DNA from 2 places in the Pseudoalteromonas sp. 1CM17D genome. Region 1 is predicted to be linked to the other one. Evidence: riboswitches for the same ligand, from Rfam matches in the RefSeq annotation. Region 1 holds a riboswitch; the other holds the start of a gene.
What was found. A riboswitch is a leader RNA that binds a small molecule or an ion and turns the genes downstream of it on or off. The one in region 1 is predicted to bind lysine.
Positions count from the first base shown of each region.

Region 1 (12,148 bases):
GCATAATGCACGGCATCAACGTACACTAATGCGCCTACAGCATGGGCAAGCTCTATAATACGTTTTATATCGTTAATAGAACCCGTAGTATTTGAAGCGTAAGTTACCGCAACCAGTTTAGTATTGCTGTTTAATAAGCTTTCAAACTGCGCCATATCTAAGCTGCAATCAGCCTCGTTAATTAAAGCGGTTTGAACTTTAACGCCTTTATCTTGCGCTGCTTGCTGCCATGACGATACATTTGAGAAGTGATCAGCGTTAGTCACAATAATCTCATCACCGGCTTGCCAATCGCGTGAAATAGCACGGCTAAAGCTAAAGGTAAGGCTGGTCATATTAGGGCCAAACACTATATTTTGTGCACTTGGCGCATTAAGCAAATCGGCTGCTGCTTGGCGCGCATTTGCCATTAACTCAACGGTTTTATCACTTGAAAAAAACGCACCGCCTAAGTTTGAGTTGTAGTGCCCTAAATAAGCAGTCATTGCACTTAGTACAGACTGCGGCACTTGAGAGCCACCGGGGCCATCTAAAAATATTGGCGATTTACCATCAACGGTTTGTATTAATGCAGGAAACTGCTCACGTAGTTGCGCTATGTTCATGAGCATTCCTTAAGAGGTAAGTACAAAACAATCCAGGTAACCTGGCTTGTTTGTATCTACTTTGTTCATTGGCGTGGCATTGTGCCAAACTTGACGGTCGTTTATTAGTGCAAACATTCCGTCTTTAATTTCCATTTTAAAACACGGTTCAGCTTGCTTGTTTTCGTATACTAGCAGCTCGCCGCCTTCTAAGTTTTCGTGAGAAACACCACATACACAAACATGGTCAAACCCATCTTGATGCACACCTTCTGGTGCTGCGGGCGTATCGCTATCAATCGCAAGCATTCTAAATTGGTGAATTTCAATATCACGGCCTTCATCAATGCCGGTAAGCTCACAAAACTCACTTACAATGCTTTTCATACCTTCTGACTCAAGTAAGCTTTGCTCTAAGTTTTCATAAGTACGCTCAACATTACCCTGGAAGGTATTAATAGAATCGTCTTGAACAAACGCTTTGGCAGCTTGTAGTTTTAGCTCACCATTTTGAAATTTAATTACCGAGTAACGACGCTTACGAAATTCACCATCTGCATACGGATTAGCAGGTAGGTTATCAAAAGAAGGCTTAACCAAATCAATATTTGCTTGGTTAATAAAACGAAGTTGCAGTAAATTCTGGTTGTTTAATGCAGTCATAAAATCTCGCTTAAAATAATGAGAATATTGAAAGAGATTTTAATGCATGTAGAAAGGAATATTTGCTTTATTATTTATATAAAAAGTTGGTAATGGTTATATTTAATTCAATTAAAACTTATTACAGCATGAAATATTCAATTTTATTTTAGCCAATAAAAAACCCGCCTAAGCGGGTTTTTTAAAACAGCTTTAAATTATACAGCTTGCTGAATAATTACGTTGTCTGCTTTTTTAGTGTACTGAGGCATACGGTGGAAGTTCAAGTAACGGTATGTATCTGCAGCCGTTGCATTGATTTTCTCTGCGTATTCTTGGTACTCAGCTGGTGTAGGTAATTTACCTAAAATTGCCGCTACTGCAGCAAGCTCAGCTGATGCTAAGAATACATTTGCGCCTGTACCTAAACGGTTAGGGAAGTTACGTGTTGAAGTAGAAACAACCGTTGCTTTATCAGCAACACGTGCTTGGTTACCCATACACAGTGAACACCCTGGCGTTTCGATACGTGCACCAACACGACCAAAGATACCGTAGTAACCTTCGTCAGTTAGTTGGTCTTTATCCATCTTCGTTGGTGGAGCTACCCAAAGTTGAGTTGGGATACGACCAGTAAAGCCATCTAGTAATTTACCCGCAGCACGGAAGTGACCAATGTTAGTCATACAAGAACCGATGAATACTTCGTCGATTTTCTCGCCAGTAACATCAGAAAGTAAACGCGCATCATCTGGGTCATTTGGAGCACAAAGGATTGGCTCTTTAATTTCTGCTAGGTCGATTTCTACAACGTGCTTGTACTCTGCATCAGCGTCAGCTTCCATAAGTTCTGGGTTTGCTAACCATTCTTGCATTGCATTAATACGACGTTCGATTGTACGTACATCGCCGTAACCTTCAGAGATCATCCACTTAAGCATAACAATGTTAGACTCAAGGTATTCGCTGATAGACTCTTTAGAAAGCTTAACAGTACAACCTGCTGCTGAACGCTCTGCTGATGCATCTGATAATTCAAACGCTTGCTCAACAGTTAAGTGCTCAACACCTTCAATTTCTAGTACGCGACCAGAGAATTCGTTGATTTTACCTTTTTTCTCTACTGTTAATAAGCCTTGCTTAATACCGTAGTAAGGGATTGCGTGTACTAGGTCACGTAAAGTGATACCTGGTTGCATTTCACCTTTAAAGCGAACCAAAATAGACTCAGGCATATCAAGTGGCATAACACCTGTTGCTGCTGCGAACGCTACTGCACCTGAACCCGCTGGGAACGAAATACCTAATGGGAAACGTGTATGTGAATCACCACCAGTACCTACAGTATCTGGTAATAACATACGGTTTAACCAAGAGTGAATTACACCATCACCAGGGCGAAGTGAAACACCGCCACGGTTCATGATGAAATCAGGAAGCGTATGGTGAGTGTTTACGTCAATTGGTTTAGGGTAAGCAGAGGTATGACAGAATGACTGCATTGTTAAATCTGCAGAGAAACCTAAACAAGCTAAGTCTTTAAGCTCATCACGTGTCATAGGACCTGTAGTATCTTGCGAACCTACAGTGGTCATTTTAGGCTCACAGTATTGGCCTGGGCGAATACCTGCTACGTTACATGCTTTACCAACCATTTTTTGCGCTAGTGTAAAGCCTTTATCAGACACTTCTGTTACTGCTGGTACTTTAAATACGTCAGTAGCACCTAAACCTAAAGAGGTACGTGCTTTGTCTGTTAAACCACGACCAATGATTAGAGGAATACGGCCGCCGGCACGTACTTCATCTAAAATTACGTCTGATTTAAGCTCAAAAGTAGAGATAACGTCATCAGTACCGTGGCGCTTAACTACACCTTCGTATGGGTAAATATCAATTTGATCACCCATGTTGAACTCATCAACATTTAACTCGATTGGTAACGCACCTGAATCTTCCATTGTGTTAAAGAAGATAGGCGCAATTTTGTTACCTAAACATACACCACCAACGCGCTTATTAGGTACGTATGGGATATCATCACCCATAAACCAAAGCACAGAGTTAGTTGCAGATTTACGAGAAGAACCAGTACCTACAACGTCACCTACGTATGCAAGTGGTAAACCTTGAGTTTTTAATTCTTCAAGTTTAGTGATTGGACCTACTTCACCCGCTTTGTCAGGAGTGATACCGTCGCGCTCATTTTTTAGCATTGCTAAAGCATGAAGTGGGATATCTGGACGTGACCATGCATCTGGTGCAGGTGATAAATCATCAGTGTTTGTCTCGCCGGTTACTTTAAATACAGTAACAGAGATTTTTTCAGCAACAGCTGGCTTGTTAGTAAACCATTCAGCGTCTGCCCAAGATTGAATAATCTTTTTAGCGTGCTCGTTGCCTGCTTTTGCTTTTTCTTCTACGTCGTAAAATGCATCAAACATTAATAATGTGTTTGATAGACCTTTTACAGCGATAGGCGCAAGTGTTTCGTCATCAAGTAGCTCAATCATTGGGGCGATGTTGTAACCACCTAACATTGTACCTAATAATTCTGCTGCTTTTTCTTTAGATACTAATGGAGATTGTGCTTCGCCTTTAGCAACTGCCGCTAAAAAGCCTGCTTTGATGTATGCTGCATCATCAACGCCTGGTGGTACGCGGTTGATTAGTAAATCTAAGATGAACTCTTCTTCACCCGCTGGTGGGTTTTTAATTAGTTCAATAAGATCAGCCGTTTGCTGAGCATCTAATGGCGCTGGTACGATACCTAACGCGGCACGTTCTTCTACGTGTTTACGATATTCTTGTAGCACAATATTGCCCTCTTGGTGACGTGAAAGTATTCGGTAGCGCCTCATGCGCAAAAAAAGTAACCCAATACTTATAGTATTCTAACGCGGGATTATAAAGCTTTTATGTATAGATGAAAATCCATCCAGCTAAGCAACTGATTATACCGACTATAAATATTATGAATAGTGGTAAGCATAAATTCTATTTTCGTGAATGTTTGTTAAGTAATAATCATTCTTGTTTAATCAGGCTAATACTGCATATGCTGTTTTAAAGGCATAAAAAAACCCAGCACTAAGCTGGGTTTTTAAAATAAAGTAAGTAACTATTAACGCTTAACTTTTACACGTTCAATAGATTTTACATGTGCTTCTACACGACGGTTTTCAGCGTGAGCTTCTTTCGTGTTAGCTGTGTTTTTAAGACGTTCTTCACCTAGACCAACAGTTGTAATGCGATCTTCAGCAATGCCATCTTTAATTAGCTCTTGTGCTACATCATCAGCACGCTTTTTAGAAAGCATCTTGTTGTAGTTTGCGTTACCTACCGCTGACGCGTGGCCTTCAAGTAGTACAGTTGTATCTTCGTGCTCTTTTAAAAACTCAGATACTGATGCAATGTCGTCAAAGTAACGTTGACCAACTTGTGCAGAATCATGTGGGAAAGTAACTAATAAGCTTGTTGTTACTTCACGGTCTTCGTATAAAGTACAGCCATCGCCATCAACAGCGTCTGTCATTGGCGTGTTAGGACATTTATCATCTTTATCTAGGATGTTGTCGTTGTCGCTGTCTTTAGGTTCTACAGGTACTTCTACTACTGCTGTAGGCGCTGGCTCTACAGGCTGTGCAGGCATAGAGTTTTGGCCAAATAAGTAGTTAATACCAATTTTAGCACCTACATCTGTGTAACCTTTATCAAGACCTTGGTATACCGCAGTTTCAGCGTTTACGAAAAAGCCATCAGTAATAAAGTGTTGGTAACCAACACCTGCGTTTAAGAATGTGTTGTCATCTACTACGTCCATTTCTTTAATACCGAATAGACCGTAGAAAGGACCGCCGTCAAGGTGGTAAAGCGCATCAATACCGTAACGCTCGCCGTCGATATTATTACGATTGCCCGCAGCTTTATCGAACGCGTTAAAGTCCATATCTGCATACTCAAGGCGTGCGCTCCAGTAATCGCTGAAACGGTAACCTGCTTCTACACCCCAACCAGTTGACTCGTTTACATCAAGGCCAGTTTGTGCGCGCATGTTTTTCCATGACGCATCATAGTAGTCACCGAAAACACCAAGGTAAAGGCCTTCTTCTTTATCGGCAGCGAATGTAGACGCGCTAGTTGCAGCTAACGCTATTGCAATTGTAAGTGATTTTAATTTCATTGTTTTCTTCCCATTTTAACAACTTAGAAAATTGTAGCTAATCAATGCTAGCTCAACCAGTTTTGTACACACTACCTGAGCTTTTGTTAATCGATACTTAACGAAAAAATAAAGATTATAAATTTTTTCAACGATATACAGACATTCCAACCACCAATTGTAGGTTAAGTGAAAATTTTTACCTAATCGGCAATTAATAAATTATGGTAATTTACAAATAGTTACTTTTTATGAATGCGAACAATACCACCGAGTATATAACTGCTCAATCATTGGACACTGAATCATTTAAAAATGACTATTTATAATCAGTAACTTACAATTAATTACAATACTTAAGTACCGCAAAAAGTTTGATAGCCCTTGTCATCTTTACCTGTCTCTTGAAAGCGGGCTAAGTTAGCTGTTTTATCATATGGGTTACTCATCACCGCTAAGAAGTCGCTTAGCAGCTCACTCTCGCCGTGTTGATTATATTGCGCGAGGATTTCTTCGACGATGTGATTACGCGGTATAACCCTTGGGTTAGCCGCTCTCATAAGGTTATAGCTGTTTTCATCACATCTTTTTTGCCATAACTGGGCCCATTGCGTTAATTTATCTGGCACTTTGCCACCCTTTAGTGACTCGGTTAGGGCATCAAAGGTATTGGTGTAATCGAGCTTATGCTCTTGAAATAACAATAATAACTTACTTACAAGCTCTACATCGTCTTCGTTATAACCTGCTAAGCCTAATTTTTGTGCCCACATTTGGTTATATTGCGCGTTAAATAACGAAGAAAACTGATTAATTAGCGGCGTCATTAAACTTACAGCTTGTTCGTCATCTTCATCTATTAGCGGGATTAGGCTCTCAGCTAAACGCGCGCAGTTCCAACTTACAATATTTGGCTGATTACCATAGGCATAGCGACCTTGCTTATCAATTGAGCTAAACACGGTATCAAAATCAAAGGTATTCATCATTGCACACGGGCCGTAGTCGATAGTTTCGCCGCTTATCAAGGTATTATCAGTATTCATAACGCCATGAATAAAGCCTACTCGCATCCAGCTAATAACCAGCGCTAGCTGACTATTTATAACGGCTTCTAAAAAGTCTAAATAGCGCTGAGCCCCTGTTGATTGAATACTTGGGTAATGGCGTTCAATGGCTACATCAGCTAATTTTTTTAATCCCTCTACATCACCTTGAGTTGCTAAATACTGAAACGAGCCAACGCGAATATGGCTACTTGCTAAGCGGGTAACAATTGCGCCTGGTTGCGGCGGATTACGATAAACAGCTTCACCTGTGCCAACCACAGCCAAACACCGCGTGGTTTTAATCCCTAAGCCGTGCATAGCCTCGCTCATAATATACTCGCGAATAGCGGGGCCTAGTGCACATCGCCCATCGCCTCCTCTTGAAAAAGGCGTGGCGCCTGAGCCTTTTAACTGAATATCCCACAGCTGATTTTTATCATCGCTGATAGCACCCAGCAAGTGCGCTCGCCCATCACCCAAGCGCGGCGAAAAGTGCCCAAACTGATGCCCAGAATAGCCAAGCGCTACAGCATTTACCGGTTGCGGCTCGTTACCAGCAAAAGTACTGGCCCGCAGCGCAGGCTCAACATCAATATTAAACTGCTGTGCTAACGCTTCGTTCCACAGCAGCAATTGCGGGGCAGCAACGCTTGAAGGTTGATCCTCTATTGCAAAGTTATCTGCTATGTCTGTGTATCTTGGCACTAGTTTCATGGTTAATCCTCTGTTTGTTGGCTTATGCCTACGCGATTGTCGCCCACGCTGTAAGCCACAATTAAGCTAAGTTCTTGCAGGCTCAAACCACTTTGCTTTTGCATTTCGTTAAAAAACGCCTGTGCGGCAGTGAGCGATTTTTTAGTTTGCAGGCCGCCATCTATAATTTTGTGCGCTCTTAGGTAACTTTCTACATCTCGCGAAAGTAAAAAAGTATCTTTACCAAGCGCTCTTAAGGCATACGGGCCTGTATTGCCGCCCAAACGGGCGCCGTGTTTTTTTAAATGCGCCCATAAACCAATAATGTCATCGCCTGGCCAGTTAGCTACAAACTTGCTAAAACTGCCATGTTGCTGAGCTATTTCGTGGATCATGTAGGCATTTTCAGGAATTGTTTTTACTTTTTTATAATTACGAATAATGCGCTCATCAGTTGCTTTTTGCTCGAGCATATCGGGCGGCATCATAAGTAATTTATCAATACTAAATTGCCAAAAAACCTCTCTAAAACCTGGCCATTTACTGTTTATTACCGACCAGTAAAACCCGCTTTGAAATACTTTTCGGGTAAACTCTTCAAGCCAATCGTCGTCACTTAATGCGCTTAATGCTTTTTTAGATAAGGGTTTTGCGAGTAATAACTTAAGCATTTTTTCAGAACCTTTTCGCTCTACTGCTCGCTTATAAATATCGCTAAATTTTTCCATACTTATTAAATACCTCATCACTGCTCATAGGGTTAGTTTACGAGAAAAGCAGCCAATACGTAACCACCCACATTTTCGATGAACTAATCTGTATCCTGCAACTTGACACCTAGACGGCTAAAATGTTTTAATCGCCGCAATTACCCTATTTAAATTGTATTTTGTTAAACCTTTTGCGGTTAAACAAAATACAAAGGGCTAGAAGAGGTGCGTTATTCAGGTAGCGTATGTTAGGAGCGCAAACTCCAGTGAGCATATGTGAGGGGAATACCGCCGAGAGGTAAACGCTTTTGCGAAGCAATTACTTCGGGCGACTAGGTTGAATCCTAGCGACTGTCACCAATAGCTGTTTTAGAGCAGCTTATTAGTTTGGTGGAGAGCTTCTGGTCTTAAATAATAAGGCCGTGCGCCCTATTATTTTAAGCCCATTCGCTCTTCGAATACTGTTCGAATGACGTTAATGCGGCTCACATCATACAGCCTCCTTAATATCTCGAACACCTTATAGGTTCGTAAGAGATGATTCACAACTTCAATTTAGACGACTACGCACTGTGGACAGCGCTTGTTACGCCGTTTGATCAACAAGGTAATGTTGACTACGACACGCTCACAACACTTGTTAGCGAACAAGAAGCGGCACACAACGGTATTTTACTGCTCGGTAGCACAGGTGAAGGCTTAGCCCTTACACTTAAAGAGCAGCAAGGCATTGTTGAGCACGTGTGCCAATTAAAACCCAGTGTACCGCTTATGGTTGCTGTTGGTGGTAGTAACTTGGCCCAACAAAAAGAATGGGTTAGCTACTGTAACCAATTACCTATTCACAGCTACTTATTAGGCTCGCCTCTTTATGCAAAACCAGGGGCTGTAGGTCAAACACATTGGTACGAAAGCTTATTAAACGAAAGCGCGCATCCGTGTATGTTGTACAACGTACCTGGGCGCAGCGGTGTAAGCATTCCTATCGAAACCATTGAAAACTTAAAAGCGCACCCAAAACTGTGGGCTTTAAAAGAAGCCAGTGGCAACATCACCCAATTTGAAGCATACCGACAAGCCGCGCCTAATTTAGCGCTATACAGTGGCGACGATGCACTTATGCCCTACTTTGCCCAAGCAGGTGCAAAAGGCTTAGTTTCGGTTGCGGCCAATGCATGGCCTTTGCAAACACACGAATTTGTAAAGCGCAGCCTAAGCGGTCAACACCCCAATTTATTTGCTCAGTGGACTCGCGCTATCAATAGCCTATTTGCTGTAGCAAACCCTATTCCCGTTAAAGTGCTAATGCACCAGCAAGGGCGTTTAAATAGCCCACTGTTGCGCCCACCTTTAACGCATCTTGAGTTAACGCAAACCGATTGCATTACCACTGCAAACGACACCATTTTATCTTGGCATTAAACACAGGTTTTTATAATGAGCTGGTTAGAACTACTAAATAATTTAGAATCGGGCGCAGTACGCGCAGCATCACAAAACGAAAGCGGCCAATGGGAAGCTAACGTAGAAGTAAAACAAGGCATTTTAGAAGCCTTTAAAAATGGCACTAACACAGAGTTTGCAGGCGGGTTTGTTGATAAGCACAACCTTGCACCGCAAGAATTTAGCACTGACGATGGCGTGCGTATGGTACCAGGTGGCACCAGTGTTCGCCGCGGTGCCTACGTAGCTAAAGGCACTATTATTATGCCACCAGCGTACGTAAATATTGGCGCATACATCGACGAAGGTACTATGGTTGATAGCCACGCATTAGTGGGTTCATGTGCACAAGTTGGTAAAAATGTACATTTAAGCGCAGCTGTTCAACTTGGTGGTGTACTTGAGCCAATTGGGGCAAGCCCAGTCGTGGTTGAAGACGATGCGTTTATTGGCGCAGGTTGTGTCATTGTTGAAGGCGTAGTGGTTAAAAAAGGCGCGGTACTTGCCCCAGGTGTGCGTTTATCTGCCACTATTCCGGTTTACGACTGTGTTAACGAGCGCCAGCTAGATAAAGGCGAGCCAATTCCAGAGTACGCTATTGTAATACCAGGCTCTCGCCCTGCGTCTAACGAATGGGCTCGTGAGCAAGGCTTAAGCATGTCGTGTGCACTCATTGTTAAATACCGCGACGAGCAAAGCGATGCATCGTTATTGCTAGAAGAGGTTTTACGATAATGAGCTTTTTGAGCACGCCTATCAAGGCCGCCGTAAATACACTTACTCAGCAACTTGATACACCTTTTTTTGTTTACGACTTAGACAAACTAAACGCACACCTTACCCGTTTAGTTGCGCAAACCGATGTAAAGCTTTGGTATGCGGTAAAAGCCAATCCGCTTTCTAAGGTTATTCAATGCCTAGACAGCGCCGGATTTAACTTTGACGTAGCAAGTAAAGGTGAGCTTGAACAAGTCCTTGCACAAGGTATTAGTTCACAGCGCGTGCTCAATACAGGGCCTGCAAAGAGCCCTAAACAAATTAAACACTTTATTGAGCGCGGCGTGCGTATTTTTGTTGCCGAAAGCCTCAATCAAGTACGTTGGTTAAACCAGCAAGCGCAGCTGCAAAATACGCAGCTGCAAGTATTACTGCGTGTGCAATTACGCTGGCCAGAAGGTGAAAAAAACCCATTAGGGGGTGACAGCCTTACACCGTTTGGGCTTGGTTGCGATGAATGGCAAGCGCTCAATACTGGCGATTACCCAGCACTTAATTTTGATGGCCTACATATTTTTCAGTGGGGCAACATGCTTAGCACGCAAAAGCTAAGCGAGCTGTGGTCGCAAATGATTGCACCGCTTACCACCTTGGCTAATAACTTAAATATAAACCTGAAAATTTTAGACTTAGGCGGCGGTTTAGGTATTCCTTACACACCAAATGATGCAACACTTGAGTGGGATGGATTAATCACCGCGCTGGCAAAAATTAAAAAAGATGCGGGTGTAGACGAGCTTTGGATGGAGCTTGGCCGTTACGCTGTAGGCGAATGCGGTCATTACGCTAACCCCGTCGTTGAGTGCAAACAAAACTACGGGCAACAACAAGTTATTTTAACCGGTGGTATTAACCACTTATTGCGCCCTGCTGTTACAAGCCAAGATTTTCCTGCGGCATTACTGCGCGAGTCAACAGCGCCAGAACAATCAATGAGCTTATATGGCCCATTATGTACTGCCCTTGATTGCTTAGGCGAGCATACCCTACCAAGCGATTTAAACGAGCAAGACTGGCTGGTGTTTAGCCAATGTGGTGCCTATGGTTTTACCGAAAGCATGCCCTATTTTTTATGCCATGAACTAGCTGCAGAATACGTGTTACAAAAGGGCGAGCTCACGTGTGTGCGCCAAGCAGAAGATGCCAGTCACTACTTAAGGTAATAAACATGAGCATAACAACACCCATTAGCCAAGAAAACATTGTAGTAGGGGAAGTAGCAAACGGCTTGCCTCTAACTATTCCGGTGTATCGCTTAAAAGGCGATGGCAGCGGGCCAAGCGTGTATATTCAAGCCAATATGCATGGCGCCGAGGTACAAGGTAACGCGGTTATTTTTCAGCTGCTAGAGCAGTTAAAACAGCTTAATTTAAAAGGCGACATTACCTTAGTACCTTATGCTAACCCTATAGGTTGTAATCAAAAATCAGGGGAATTTACCCTTGGCCGATTCGACCCTATTACTGGCACTAACTGGAACCGTATGTATCACTACAATAGTGATTTAGTCACCCAGTTTGCACACGAGCATAGCCAGTACGACGATGCAGCTTTAAAAAGCAATTTTAAAAAAGCCCTGCTTGATGAAATAGATGCCAAACTTAACGGCCCAGCTTACTTGCTCAATACCGGTAAACGCATTGCGCTTAACCTGCAAAAGCTTGCGCATCAAGCCGATATCGTGCTCGACTTACACACGGGGCCTATTTCAAGTAAGCATCTGTACTGTCCAACATATGCCAGCGACAGCGCACGTTATTTTAATATTGAACACGTACTGCTTATCCCAAGCGACTTTGATGGCGCAATGGATGAAGCTAGCTTTTGCCCATGGTGGCATCTAAGTGATGCACTTAGTGCGCAAGGCAGGGACTTTAATGTACAGGTTGAAGCCTTTACAGTAGAGCTAGGCAGCCAAGAAAAAATAGATTTAGCAGCCGCCTTTGACGATGCAAACAGCATTTTAAGCTATTTGAACCATAAAAATGTATTGGTAGATGCAGCGCATCAACCTAAGCAGATGACCCGTTATGCGTGCCATTTAGATGACTACTTTGCTTATTATGCGCCGATTGGCGGCATGGTTGA
Region 1 covers NZ_JALNTP010000004.1:268,644-280,791, forward strand. The annotation lists gene MSC25_RS09925 (cysteine desulfurase-like protein) at 1-605, opposite strand, end outside; gene MSC25_RS09930 (2OG-Fe dioxygenase family protein) at 615-1,247, opposite strand; gene acnB (bifunctional aconitate hydratase 2/2-methylisocitrate dehydratase) at 1,445-4,042, opposite strand; gene MSC25_RS09940 (OmpA family protein) at 4,351-5,409, opposite strand; gene MSC25_RS09945 (protein adenylyltransferase SelO family protein) at 5,745-7,151, opposite strand; gene MSC25_RS09950 (DNA-3-methyladenine glycosylase I) at 7,154-7,858, opposite strand; lysine riboswitch at 8,053-8,249, shown strand; gene dapA (4-hydroxy-tetrahydrodipicolinate synthase) at 8,378-9,262, shown strand; gene MSC25_RS09960 (2,3,4,5-tetrahydropyridine-2,6-dicarboxylate N-succinyltransferase) at 9,278-10,018, shown strand; gene MSC25_RS09965 (PLP-dependent decarboxylase) at 10,018-11,223, shown strand; gene MSC25_RS09970 (succinylglutamate desuccinylase/aspartoacylase family protein) at 11,229-12,148, shown strand, end outside.

Region 2 (12,148 bases), on a different contig from region 1:
TTTATGAAACGCTTCGAATGCACTTGGGTTTTCGCGCGAGTAAATATAGTGATCGTCATGGGTGCGGTAATACGCCGATACTTCAACATTACTGTTTTTAGCGTAATTTTGTTTGTGATTAAGAATCCAAAGGCGGGTTTCTAAATCTTCAGTTTCGTTAACGCCAAAAGGGGTATACAAGTTAGGCCAGCCAAAAAACTTATCCTGTGAGCCATAAAATAAATCGGTTTGGCTATGCTCGCTTGCCAATTGCACGCGAGCTGAGGCGCGCGAAAAGTCATGGTCACCATTATCAATAGTGCCATCACTTTGCGAGTGAGAATATTCACCTTCAAAACCTAAGGTATAGCCAGCTAAGCTATCAAGTTGTGTATTTTTAGCAGCGTGAATACTTTGAAGATTAAAGTCGTTCGTACCAGTACCAAGCGATACACTACCGCCAGTAATAATCGGTTTCCAACCAAACGAAACCGTACCTACAGAGCTGTTCATACCGTACAGTGCGTTATCGGCACCGGTTAAAACTGCTGGGCCGCTTAGCATTTGCGGTGCAATGGGAATTTCAGCAAAATAATGACCAGATTGCGGGTCAAGCAGGGTAGCACTGCCTACTCTAAAGCCGGTGTTTTCAAAAATACCGCCACGAATAGTTACATCAGCTTGTGCCTCAGCCATATTTCGTGATTGAAGATCTACACGCGGATCGTATTCTAAATTAGAAATAGGCGAGTCAAATGTACCTACAGGCAGTTTATTCGCAGTAGGCGAAGCCTCCACTGTTATTTGCTCGATTGAAGACTCATCAGATAACGTATTAGCATAAACGAATGGGGTAACACTGCATAAAAGGGCAGGCAATATAATGTGTGGTGTGCGGTTCATGTGTTTCTCGTCGTTTTTTATTTGTAGCTGCGGTTACAATTAATTTCAAAGCTCATATTTGAGCATGATAAAATAGCCAAATGTAACAGCAGTCATTTTGTGCGCGATTGTACATTAATTTGTTAATATCTGCATTTGATAACCATTCACACTTTTCTCATTAGGTAACATTTATAATGGATATTAAAGAACACAATACTATTTACTTTGCTGGTGGGTGCCTATGGGGCGTACAAGAGTTTATGAAACACTTACCAGGTGTTGTTAGCACACAGGCAGGGCGCGCTAATGGTACAAGTAAAACTACAGATGGCGAATATGATGGTTATGCTGAATGCGTAAAGGTAATTTTTGACCTAAACGCCGTTAGCTTAAATAAGCTGTTTGACTACTTTTTTGAAATTATTGACCCACACAGTATTAACAAACAAGGGGATGACGAAGGCCCTAAATACCGCACTGCTATTTACAGTAAACACCAAACCCATTTAGACGCAGCAAACAGCTATATCAAAAAGCGCAGCGATGCCGATAAAATTGTAGTTCAGGTAGAGCCGCTAACCAATTACGTACCAAGCGATCCTGAGCATCAAGACCGTTTAACCAACCACCCAGATGACTATTGCCATATACCTTTTGATTTATTGTATAAATACAAAACGACTTAATAAAAACTATTGTTTATTTTTTCTTTGAGCTTTTTTGCTTAGCTTTTTCTCTTTTTTACGCGGAAACATTTCTCTGCTTAGGTACGGTACTGCTAAAAAAAAGATCCCACATCCTAAGTAAAAGAAAAGGTTAAAAAGATAAGCAAATGGAGAGGTCGAGAAAAAATAAACCTCAGATTCAACACGATAATCTGTTGGTGTAAGCACATAACCGTCGTATATAGATTTTACTGCGATTATGATGGATAAGGAGCCTATAGCTAAAAAAAACAAGGAGAATGCTATTTTATTTAATAACATTCTGGTATTACTAATATTAGCGTGTTTTATTTTTGGCTTCTTTTTTGTTTTTTTATTATTTGATTGCTTCATGCTTACCAAAAAAAGTAATAATCATAGCTATAAATATTCCAACAAAGCCTACGGTTGAGAAAACTAAACTATATTCACTTTGAATACTGAAAATATTTAGAAGACTAGTTATTAATAAAAGTAATATTCCAGCAGCTTTTATAATTTCTTGTGTTTTATTCAAACGTATCCATGTTTGACAATATGGGCACTCGACTTCAAAAAATATCCCTTTTTTATTGGTATTTTTTATTTCCGTACTTTTGATCTTATGATGGCAACAAGGGCATGTAGGTTTCATTTTAATCCTTTATTTAACTTTTTTAATTTCTCTTAAGACCCTAAAACCAATAGAGTTAGCTCTCGAATTTATAGTAAAACCCATTCTAAGTGAGTGATGCACATGAGGCTGTGGCATGGTCCAACTAGCCCCTTTAACCGTTTTATTCTTACAGTTAATTATTTTAATAGGAGCAATAGTCTTTGTTGCATTGTTATGATTATCTACATAACAGTCCTCTACCCACTCATAGACATTAGAAGTGACGTCGTATAAGCCAAAAGGGTTTGGCTTTAAAATACCTACATGCCAAGGGTGTCCTAAATCAGCCCCCTTTGGACAACCCCCTAAATCTCTATCGCAGTGATCAATGCCTTGTTCATAATCATTACCCCACCAAAACTTACTCGTTGATCCAGCGCGAGCTGCGTATTCCCACTCAACTTCGCTAGGCAGGCGATAAATATTGCCAGTTTCTTTGCTCAACCACTTTGTGTAAGCAACAGCATCAAACCAAGATATATTTACAACAGGTTGCTTACCACGCCCCCAGCCTTCATCGTTAGGACACGACCTAATTCCGGTTTTACAAAACTGATCATATTGTGCAAAAGTAATCTCGGTTTCACTTAGTGCATAGCTTTCTTTTATTACTGCTTTAAAAATAGGGGCTTCATCTTGAAAAGAGCGAAAATTTTCACCGCCTATGGTGCCTGTACCTGGCGGTATTATTACCATTTTAGGTGATAATTCACCGCTTTTAAGTTTATCTTGTATATAAGTGATTTTATGGTTAGAGATTTTAAAACTAGGCCAGCTAATATTAAAAAAGCCGATACTGAACCCAATCAAAATTAAAATAACAACGAGATATTTAACTTTTAATTTATTTAACATATATCACTCTGTAGTTATGCCAATAATATAGCTTGCTGAATTTCTTATTTTATTATGTAAGCCATTTACGCTTCCATACATCGTGGCTGCAGTTCCTGCTCCAGTAGCTAATGATGTTTTAGTTAGAAATGCCTTGTAAAAAGAGCTTCTGATTAACCTCTGTACTTGTGCCTGAGTGTATACCTTTGTTGCTTTAGTGCCATCATCGAGAAGAGTTTGCCCTCTCAAAACTTGCTTAAGTAATTTTTGGTTTTTGGTTAACTCAGGCTTTTTAAGTTTCAAAAGTTCTACTGCAAGCTTTTTACGATTTTCCCGAGTCATTCCTTTATACATTTTTAATAGTTTATTCTGTCCTAAAGCTTTATTTTGACTAAATTTAACGAGTAAAGAACCAGCTTCTAAACCTGCTTTAGTTAAGTCGGCAACTTGAATAACATCTAATGTAACCATCAAAGTTGAAAAAGTAGGAGATGTATCAAGCCATTGATTATATTCTGCATTGCCGCTTAGGTGATTAAATACACGCCCAGTACTAACTCCACATTGAAAAGTGGCGGCGGTAGTAGATGTCAAAGTTAATGGAATCGCAGCCCATGTAGCACCGAAGCTTGCAGCCCCGCCTCCCATCTCTGCAAATACTAACACCCAACCTGATGCGGCTCCGGCACACGAGACAAAAGCATTAAATGATTCATCGTAAAGTGAGGAATTAATTTTATCTATTCTTTTATCGGCTTTCATTTGTTTAGGAAAAATATATTCGCGAATATAAATATTTTTCCTATCTGCTCTGCAACTTACTCTTAATATTTTACTGTTATAATGGCTACTTGGATTTAAAAGTAAACTACCAGGATTTACAGAGAGTTTTGCAATACTATCTTTCTCGGCCTCGAAGATAACGCCAGCGTGTCTAAATTCTGGATCAGAGTCTAATGAAGCAAACATTTCACGTAAGACTTCCTTAGGGAATAGATTTTTAATTTTAAGTTCGAAGGTTGGATCTAATGACATACTATTTATTCCTTTAAATATTTGTTCCCAATTTATCATAATACTTATCAGATTTAAATTTCTTCCTTTGAATATTTTGCCAAATTAACGACGGTGCGCTAATTAAGACTGGGTATTATTTTTACCCACAAAAAAGCCCACATAATGTGAGCTTTTTAAAACTTATTTAACGCTAATTTTAACTTACTGCTGCTTTTGCGGCGGGAAGTTGCTTAAAATATTAGCGACTGTTTCTTTAATTGATGCTTCGCGTTGCTCAGGCGATTGTTTTTTCTTTAAACGGCCTTCTTTTGCGCCGCGCCATACAAGTTGGTTTGATTCGCGGTCAATAATATCAATTACTAACGTACCCACTTCGTATTCGCGGGCGCTAATGTCGCGTTGAAAACCCGTACCCCAGTATCCCCAACGTGCGCCGTAGCCTACGTTAAAGCTGTCTACTTCTAGCTCTTTATCTACCGATGCATGGTAGTTAACTAGTACGTCAGCTTGGGCTGGGTCTACTAAGCTCATACCTAATGTTTGGCTAAGCTCTTTATTAACGGCAGTACGTACACGTTTTTCCATTAAGCCGTTAATTTGGTAGTTTGTGGTGTCTTTGGTTAGGCTCGCGTTTTCTACCCAAGCAAATGTTTTAAAATTACTAAAGTTGGCTGATTTGTCGTAATCCCAGTCTGGGGTTTGCGTACAGGCTGTAAGTAATGTCAGCGCTGCAACAATAAGTATATTTTTCATTACCTTTGCTCCAATAAAATGCGTTAATTTAAAATAACACACATCGTTTAAATGTGTATTAGTTTAACGTCCTATATTTTAGTTTAGTTGGTTTGCCTTAACGGCCAATTAATTGTGTTCAACTTCAATCCAGTCTTTTTCGTCTACCCAGTTTTGGGCGCCATCTTTTACTGAACGAATAGGTACAATGTAATCACAGCTTACCTGCGGCTTAACCGAGGCAAAAATTGGCACAAAGCCAAAGCTCAGTGCCGTTTCTATGATTGCTTTTTGGTTTTGCGGGTCAATGTCGGCCGCTTCATCAATATAAATAGGTATACGGTAAAGGTTTTGTTCCTGATCGCTTAATAAGTAACGAATAAACAACATGCCACATAATAACTTAATAGTAATCCGCGTCCCGTTTGAACCGGCTGAATCGATTTTTTCAAAGTGTTCGGTTTCACCTGCGCGGTTAACCACTTCAAAACGAATATCAAATAAATCAGTTAATGTAAGGCCTGCTTTGTCGGAGGCAAGTTTTATTAGGTGATCTTTTGATTCGTTTACCGCGCTTTCGCTGTAAGGTTCTTGGCTTAATAAATCAAGGGTGTCGCCTTGTTCAAACTGATGCGACGTGCTGATAATGGTATCAATACTATCAACCAGCATTTTGCGCGGTATTACGTTAATTTTAAACGCTTGAAGGTTAGAAATACGGTGCTGGCTTATCCCTTTATTAAAGCTGTTCATTTCGCGGCGAAGTCGGTCTAAGTCTTCACGCAAGCCTTTAATTGTGGCGGCTACTTCGGTCAGGGCTACGCGGCCTTGGCGCTCAACGGCATCGCGTTCGTTATCAAGGTTATGAAATGCGCTAATCAACTTTTGGTATTTAGTAAATTCGTCGTTTTCGTTATCGAACTTAGTAATACCCGCGTTATATACATGCAAATAGGTATTACGTACGTTTATGTCAAAGTTGCGCAGCTCTTGGCAGTCTTTATTAAAGTGATGTACTAAGTCGCTTAAGTTATCAAAGTCGACTGTTATATCAATCATATACGGGGTAACTTTACCGCTGTATAAATCAAGCGTGTGGTCAATTCGCTCGCTTTTAACTTGGCGTAGACGCTCAGTTTGGCGACTAATTTGCTCTTGCTTAGATTTAATTAACGAGCGCCTGTCAGCAATTGAGCCACTATTTTTTTGAATGTCTTGTAGGTAGTCGTCAACTTGTTCGCGCTCTGCTAATAACTGCTCTTTTAGCATGGATTGCGCTTCTACCGACTGCTGCATTACCTCAAATTGCTCTAAGCGTTTTAGGGCGCTCTCTGCGCTCATTAGCTCATCGTAAAGTGCATCTTTTTCTTTTTGTTTATCGGCCACGTTAGCGGCTACTTCGCGCTGTTGTTTAAACTCTTTTAACGAGCGTTCCAGCGCGTCTAGCTGAGCGCTAAGCTGGGCTTTGTTTTCGCCGCTTTGCATTTGCACTGGGGAAAGTTTTTTAAGTTTAATGCTTGCCCCTGGTAGGGTTAGTACACCGCCTTTAACGTTTTCGCTTAATAGCGATAAAAATTCTCCAAAGGCGTCTTCATCATCAATGGTTATATCGCCATTGCTGGTGGTGGCAAACGAGAGTATATCGGGGTTTAAAATGCGCGATATTTCTTCTACTTCTTTAAGCGATAGGTCTTCGCGCATTCGAGTAAACAAATTAAACTCAAGGTTTTTAAGCTGCAGTTTTAAGCTTTTAATTTGCTTTTGCGTTTCGCTAATGCGGTAATCAAGCGTGTGTAGGCTTTGCCCTTGTGCGCTGGTAATAGAGTGCGAAAGCGACTCGTAGTCTTGCTTAAGTTGGCTAAGGTTGGTTTTAAGGGTGGCTTTATTTACCAGTTCAAACTCGCTTTTAAGAGCGCTGTAATCTAAAAACCATTGCTCAATTTGGGTTTGCCTGCGTTCTATATCGCGCGATTGCTGTACGTATAAGCTTTGCTTTTGCTCAAACTCGTGTTTTTCGTGCTCTATGTCTTCAAGGGCAATGGCTAGTTCGCTTAGTTGCTCTTCTTGGTAGGTATCAAAGTCTATTAATGCTTGATCAATTTTAGGCGCGTAGGCTGCTAACTTACCTTTAAGCACGGTTTGGTTTTCAAGCATTGATTCAAGCGCTGTTATTGGCTCTTGCATTGATTCAAGCGCTTTTAACTCGCGTTTAGCACGATTTACTTTATCAAACGAGCGACGCCATACTTCGTAAAAGTCCACTTTAGAGTTAGACATATGGCGTTCAAACACACGTAGCATAAAGCGTTTAACATCGCTTGCACCCAATTTGTGTAAGTTAAGAATACGCCTAAAAATTTCTTTATAAATGGCGGAGTCTTGCACGTTATTAAGCGGGATCATTTTTAAATTAATGTCGCCGTCAAAAGGGGTTGCGCCGCCGGTAAGCAGGGCGTTTAGCTCTTGTGCTTTAAGCTCTATAGGGTTGTAACCTTGCGTTTTTAAATGATTAAACAGCTTGGTAAACTTAATAATGGTATTACCTTGCGTGTACTGCGCTAAATCAAGTTTGCCCTGATAACAAAAGTACTGATGCGCGTAACCGGCTATTTTACCAAGGCCTGCTACACCAATAACCACCGAGCCATGGGGGAGGTTGGCTTCGAGCAAAATGTACGACTGATCTGATGAAAAATAAAATTTACGGGTTTCATCTAAATCGTGCCCGTCCCATTCGGTTAAGCGTAAATCGTTTATTAGCGGAAATTGCAGGGCGTTTATAACCGAGCTTTTACCGGTATTGTTTGGCGCACAAATAGAGCTGCTTTTATCAAGCGGAATAACACATTTTGCATAACCTGCGGTATTAAGTAGGGCGAGTTTACTTAGTCCGTATAAGTTTTTCATTGCTCGTCCTCTGTAATGTAGGTTTCTTCGTTTACTTCCATAAGTGCATCAATATAGCGGTGAATAGGCGCTTGTAGCATAAAGCCGCCTTCTACTTCGCGGGCAAGGCCTAAACGTACCATGCGCAGGTATACGTCTTTTCGTAAATCTGAGCCCGAAAATATCTCAAGCTGATCAAACAAGTGCTTATTAATTTGCACTAAGGTTTGCATCAGTTCTAAATCGTTTACTTCATCAAATAGGGCACGCATTGGGTCTTTACCCGTATTGGCAAAATGCTCAATTAAAATGTAAATAGTCAGTGCAATAGCACGGGATATTTTACCCATGTTTGGCGTGCTTTCGTCGCTGCCAAAGTAGTAAAAGCCGCGGCTGTCGTGTTTTAAATCGTGGCCAAGGGCGCTAAATAAGGCGCTATAAGATTCTATGTGCTGGTCAAGCTCTTGCCACATTACGTTGTCTTGTTCGCAAATATGGTAACCCGCACCTAATTTTTTATTAATGGCTTGTAGGTGCGTAAGCTCGTCTAAGTTTATATGTGTCATGTGTTACTCGTCTGCCTGTGTATCTGGCTGAGGCGCAGAATTAAATGGGTATAACGAAAAATGCTGACCGGCAATTTTTACGCGTGTTTTTTTATCGCTTTGGCTAATGTGAATTTCACTGTCGCTGACTAGTTTTTGATATAAAAATAGCATTTCGTCGGCGTCTAATTCTGGGTAGCTTTCATCTAAAAATTGCAGCAATGGCTGGGGCTTTTTACGCTTTTTATTAAAGCGTTTTGCAAAGCTTTTTTTAACATCATGGTAATCAGGAATGTTTGGCGTAACAAATGCCGGCACGTCTTGTTGCTCTGGGAGCTGGTATTCTTCGTGTTCAAATTCTACCAAGCTTGCCATATAGGCAACTATATGACGCTGCTGGCCAAGCGAATAACGCTGCGCATCGCTTACAAAATTTGGTTGTACCGCGCTTAGCATGTTGTCTACGCCATTTTTACGCACAAGGCCAAGCACTTTGGCTGCCTGGCGGGTAATTAGGTTATTACGGCGTAGCTCTTCACGCAGTGGCATAAGCATATCGGCACTTTTGCGTAAGCTTTCTCGGCCAACTAAATGCATTTCGAGTATGCGAGTACGCAATTGCTCAAGCATACGTTTGTCGTTGTAGGCTTTGCCTGAGCGTTCAATGTGCTCTATTTGCTTACTTATTTGTTGCTCAATAAGTGTAAAACAGGCATGAAAGTCACCGCGAATATCGACCATTTCAAGCATCGGCTCTATGTATTCGTCAAAGGCTTCTATTACCGCTTTGTAGCGCTTTTGCAAAGATTGCACCGCGTGATCAGATTTAGCTTGCTCAACAATGTTTAAAATAGCGTTTTCGTTGTGCGCGTAAAGCTTCATTATTTTACGCACCCGATCATCCATAATGCGGCTATAGCGGCGTAAATCGTCAAAGTCTTCTATTTCGCCGGCATTATCTAAACGGTTTCCTAGGCGTGCTAAATCATCAACCAAAACGCTAATTTCTTGTGCTAAACCTAGGTGTTCTTCTTGTAATAAAAAGGTCGCAAAATCGGCAATGGCGCGGTTTATTTCAAGCTGGGATGATTTAGCCAATGGAATAAGTATATCTTGATTGAGCAAACGGTTAGTTTCTTTGTATATGCGCTCGTTTGTCCATGTGGGCTGTTTTTGCTTAATGGCGTTTTGCACGTCTTTGAGGCTAAAGTCGGCCATTTTAAAACGTTTAAATAATAGCTCTAAAACACCCCAGTGTTCGCTAAGGGTATTAAGCAGCTTTTTAGCTGGGATCATAATGCGGTGATACATCCTAGTAATGAGTTAACTACGCTTAAAGCAGAGCGTAGTTTTTATATTTTTATAATAAAAAGTACTCGTTATTAACTGGCTTAATTTACACATTTTTTTAGCTGGCGTACAGGCGAGTTACATTAAGCGCTGTAAAAGTAGCCAGCAATGTAAACCTTGGCTAAATTATTCGCGTTATATTAGCTAAAACACCTTGACAGCTAGACGTCTAAACGATAACTTTCAAAGCCCCGCTACACAGTGGGGTTTTGTTTTATTAGCCACAGGTTAATACAACATTCAGAAGAGGTGCGATACTTAGGTATTTAATGGTAGGTGACGAACGCCCATAACCATTAAAGAGGGAAGTACTCGCCGAGGAAAACAAGGTTACGTCAACCGTGTTTTTCGGTTTATGGGGCTGAATCCCCAAAACTGTCACCAACTTAGGTGGAGAGCTTCTGGCAGCGGACTCATCTTATTTGCATTCCTTTGCCAAGTTCTTCTTGTTTTTTAGCGGTTTGGATACCGCGAAAGGAGACGAAATGACTACCCAATCAGTGCCACAAACAGTATCAGGCGCAAAATCAGATTACATCGTTGCCAAATTTGGCGGAACCAGTGTTGCAAACTTTGAAGCGATGAGTCGCTGCAGCGAAATTATTGTTGCAGATAAAAGCGTACGTATTGTAGCTGTGAGCGCCAGTGCCGGCGTAACTAACCACTTAGTTGCACTGTGCAAACCCGACCTTAGTAAAGAGCAGCGCCAAGCACACATAGATGGCGTATTAGCTATTCAACAGGCTATTTTAGATGAGCTGTCGCTTGATGCCGATTTAGCGGTGGGTTTTAACGAAACGTTAAAAGCATTTCAAATTTTAGCCCTTGAAACACTCACCACTGATCAACAACACGATGAGCTGCTTAGCTTTGGCGAGCGTTTATCGTCTTATTTATTTGCTCAAGTGCTGCGCTTAAAAGGCTTAAATGCAGATAGGTTTGATGTACGCAAAGTGCTTAAAACAGACAGCCAATTTGGTAAAGCAACGCCCGATGTTGCGGCCACTGCACAAGCCGCTAAAGACCTGTTAATTCCGTTATTAGATGAGCAAGTAATAGTTACACAAGGGTTTATTGGTAGTGATGAATTTGGCCAAACCACAACGCTTGGTCGTGGTGGCTCTGACTACAGTGCGGCGTTATTAGCAGAGGCTATTAACGCTAAAAGTGTACACATTTGGACCGATGTAGTGGGTATTTTTAGCACCGACCCGCGTTTATGCGCTAAGGCAACGCCAATTGCCCGTTTAAGCTTTGATGAAGCCGCAGAAATGGCGACATTTGGCGCAAAAGTATTGCACCCTGCGACTATTTTACCAGCAAGCCGTAGCCATATTAATGTATTTGTAGGCTCTAGCCGCGAGCCAGAGCGCGGGGGGACGTGGATTGAGCGTGAAAAATCGCAGCAGCCAGGTATTCGTGCCGTTACGCAGCGTAAAAACCAAATATTGCTAACGCTTAAAAGCCCAGAAATGTTATTAGCAAGTGGCTTTTTGGCCCGTGTATTTACCATTTTGAGTGAATTTAATATATCGGTAGACTTAGTGACTACCTCAGAAATTAGTGTTGCCATTACGCTCGATAACGCGCCTAATGCCTCGCGACCTGAGCTTGAGCAAGCGTGTTTAGATAAATTGGCCGAATTTTGTCATGTATCGGTTGAAAACAACTTAACCTTAGTGGCGCTTATAGGCTCTGAAATACAGCTACGCCAGCACGAAATGAACCTAATGAACGTATTAAAAGAGTTTAATATTCGTTTAATTTGTCATGGTGCAAGTAAGCACAACTTATGCTTTTTAGTAGAGCAAAGCGAATCAGATACCGTGGTACAAGCAATACACAGCCGCTTATTAGAAAGCGCTGCTTAAGCTTTTAAAGCCAAGTTATTCAGTATCCAAGTTATTAAGTATAAAGCACCGCCAGTCGGTGCTTTTTTTATGCGCCACGCTTATATCAAACTCCTCATTGGCAACCGTTATGCTGTTACTCGATGCTGTAAGGTTTAACAAAGAAAATTCATCAAATACATTTGGGCTAAGCAATTGCGCTATTGGGCGGCTAGTTGCTTTAGCGAGTGCCTCTTTTAAGGTCCAAATTCTAAAAAAGCGGTAGGCTTGCTCTTTTATAGCCAAAGGCGCGGTAATTAAGGCAATTTCAGCCTTATGATAAAAATGCTTAGCGAGCTTTTCGAATGGGCGTTTTAAGTTTATTTTTTCAATATCAAAGCCAAACTCCGACTTAGTAACATTCAGTGCTACTCCAACTAAGCCATGTGAGTGCGAAATACAGGTATTAATAACGGTGTGGTTTATATGGAGCTGCAGTTTTGAGCACTCTTCATTAAAGTGGGTGCTCATTTTATTAAGCGGTATGTGTGCGTATTGGGGCTGAGTATGCTTTGCAAGTTGCTTTAGTAATATGCGCGATGCTACATATTCTTGCTTTGCTTGCATGCGTTTACGGCGATTTATAACGCTTAGCTCAAATGGGCTTAGGTACTGGGTTAAATCAAGGTGTTCTACATTAAGTGTGTTGGCATTAAACACTAAAATAGTATT
Region 2 covers NZ_JALNTP010000001.1:105,960-118,107, forward strand. The annotation lists gene MSC25_RS00435 (TonB-dependent receptor) at 1-882, opposite strand, end outside; gene MSC25_RS00440 (peptide-methionine (S)-S-oxide reductase) at 1,059-1,550, shown strand; gene MSC25_RS00445 (hypothetical protein) at 1,557-1,922, opposite strand; gene MSC25_RS00450 (hypothetical protein) at 1,906-2,085, opposite strand; gene MSC25_RS00455 (SUMF1/EgtB/PvdO family nonheme iron enzyme) at 2,212-3,078, opposite strand; gene MSC25_RS00460 (hypothetical protein) at 3,082-4,092, opposite strand; gene MSC25_RS00465 (DUF4136 domain-containing protein) at 4,276-4,827, opposite strand; gene MSC25_RS00470 (ATPase) at 4,936-7,713, opposite strand; gene MSC25_RS00475 (hypothetical protein) at 7,710-8,258, opposite strand; gene MSC25_RS00480 (hypothetical protein) at 8,262-9,533, opposite strand; lysine riboswitch at 9,824-9,996, shown strand; gene lysC (lysine-sensitive aspartokinase 3) at 10,073-11,458, shown strand; gene MSC25_RS00490 (4'-phosphopantetheinyl transferase superfamily protein) at 11,474-12,148, opposite strand, start outside.
Region 2: linked by a shared signal. The riboswitch ahead of lysC (lysine-sensitive aspartokinase 3) and the one ahead of dapA (4-hydroxy-tetrahydrodipicolinate synthase) in region 1 are both predicted to bind lysine.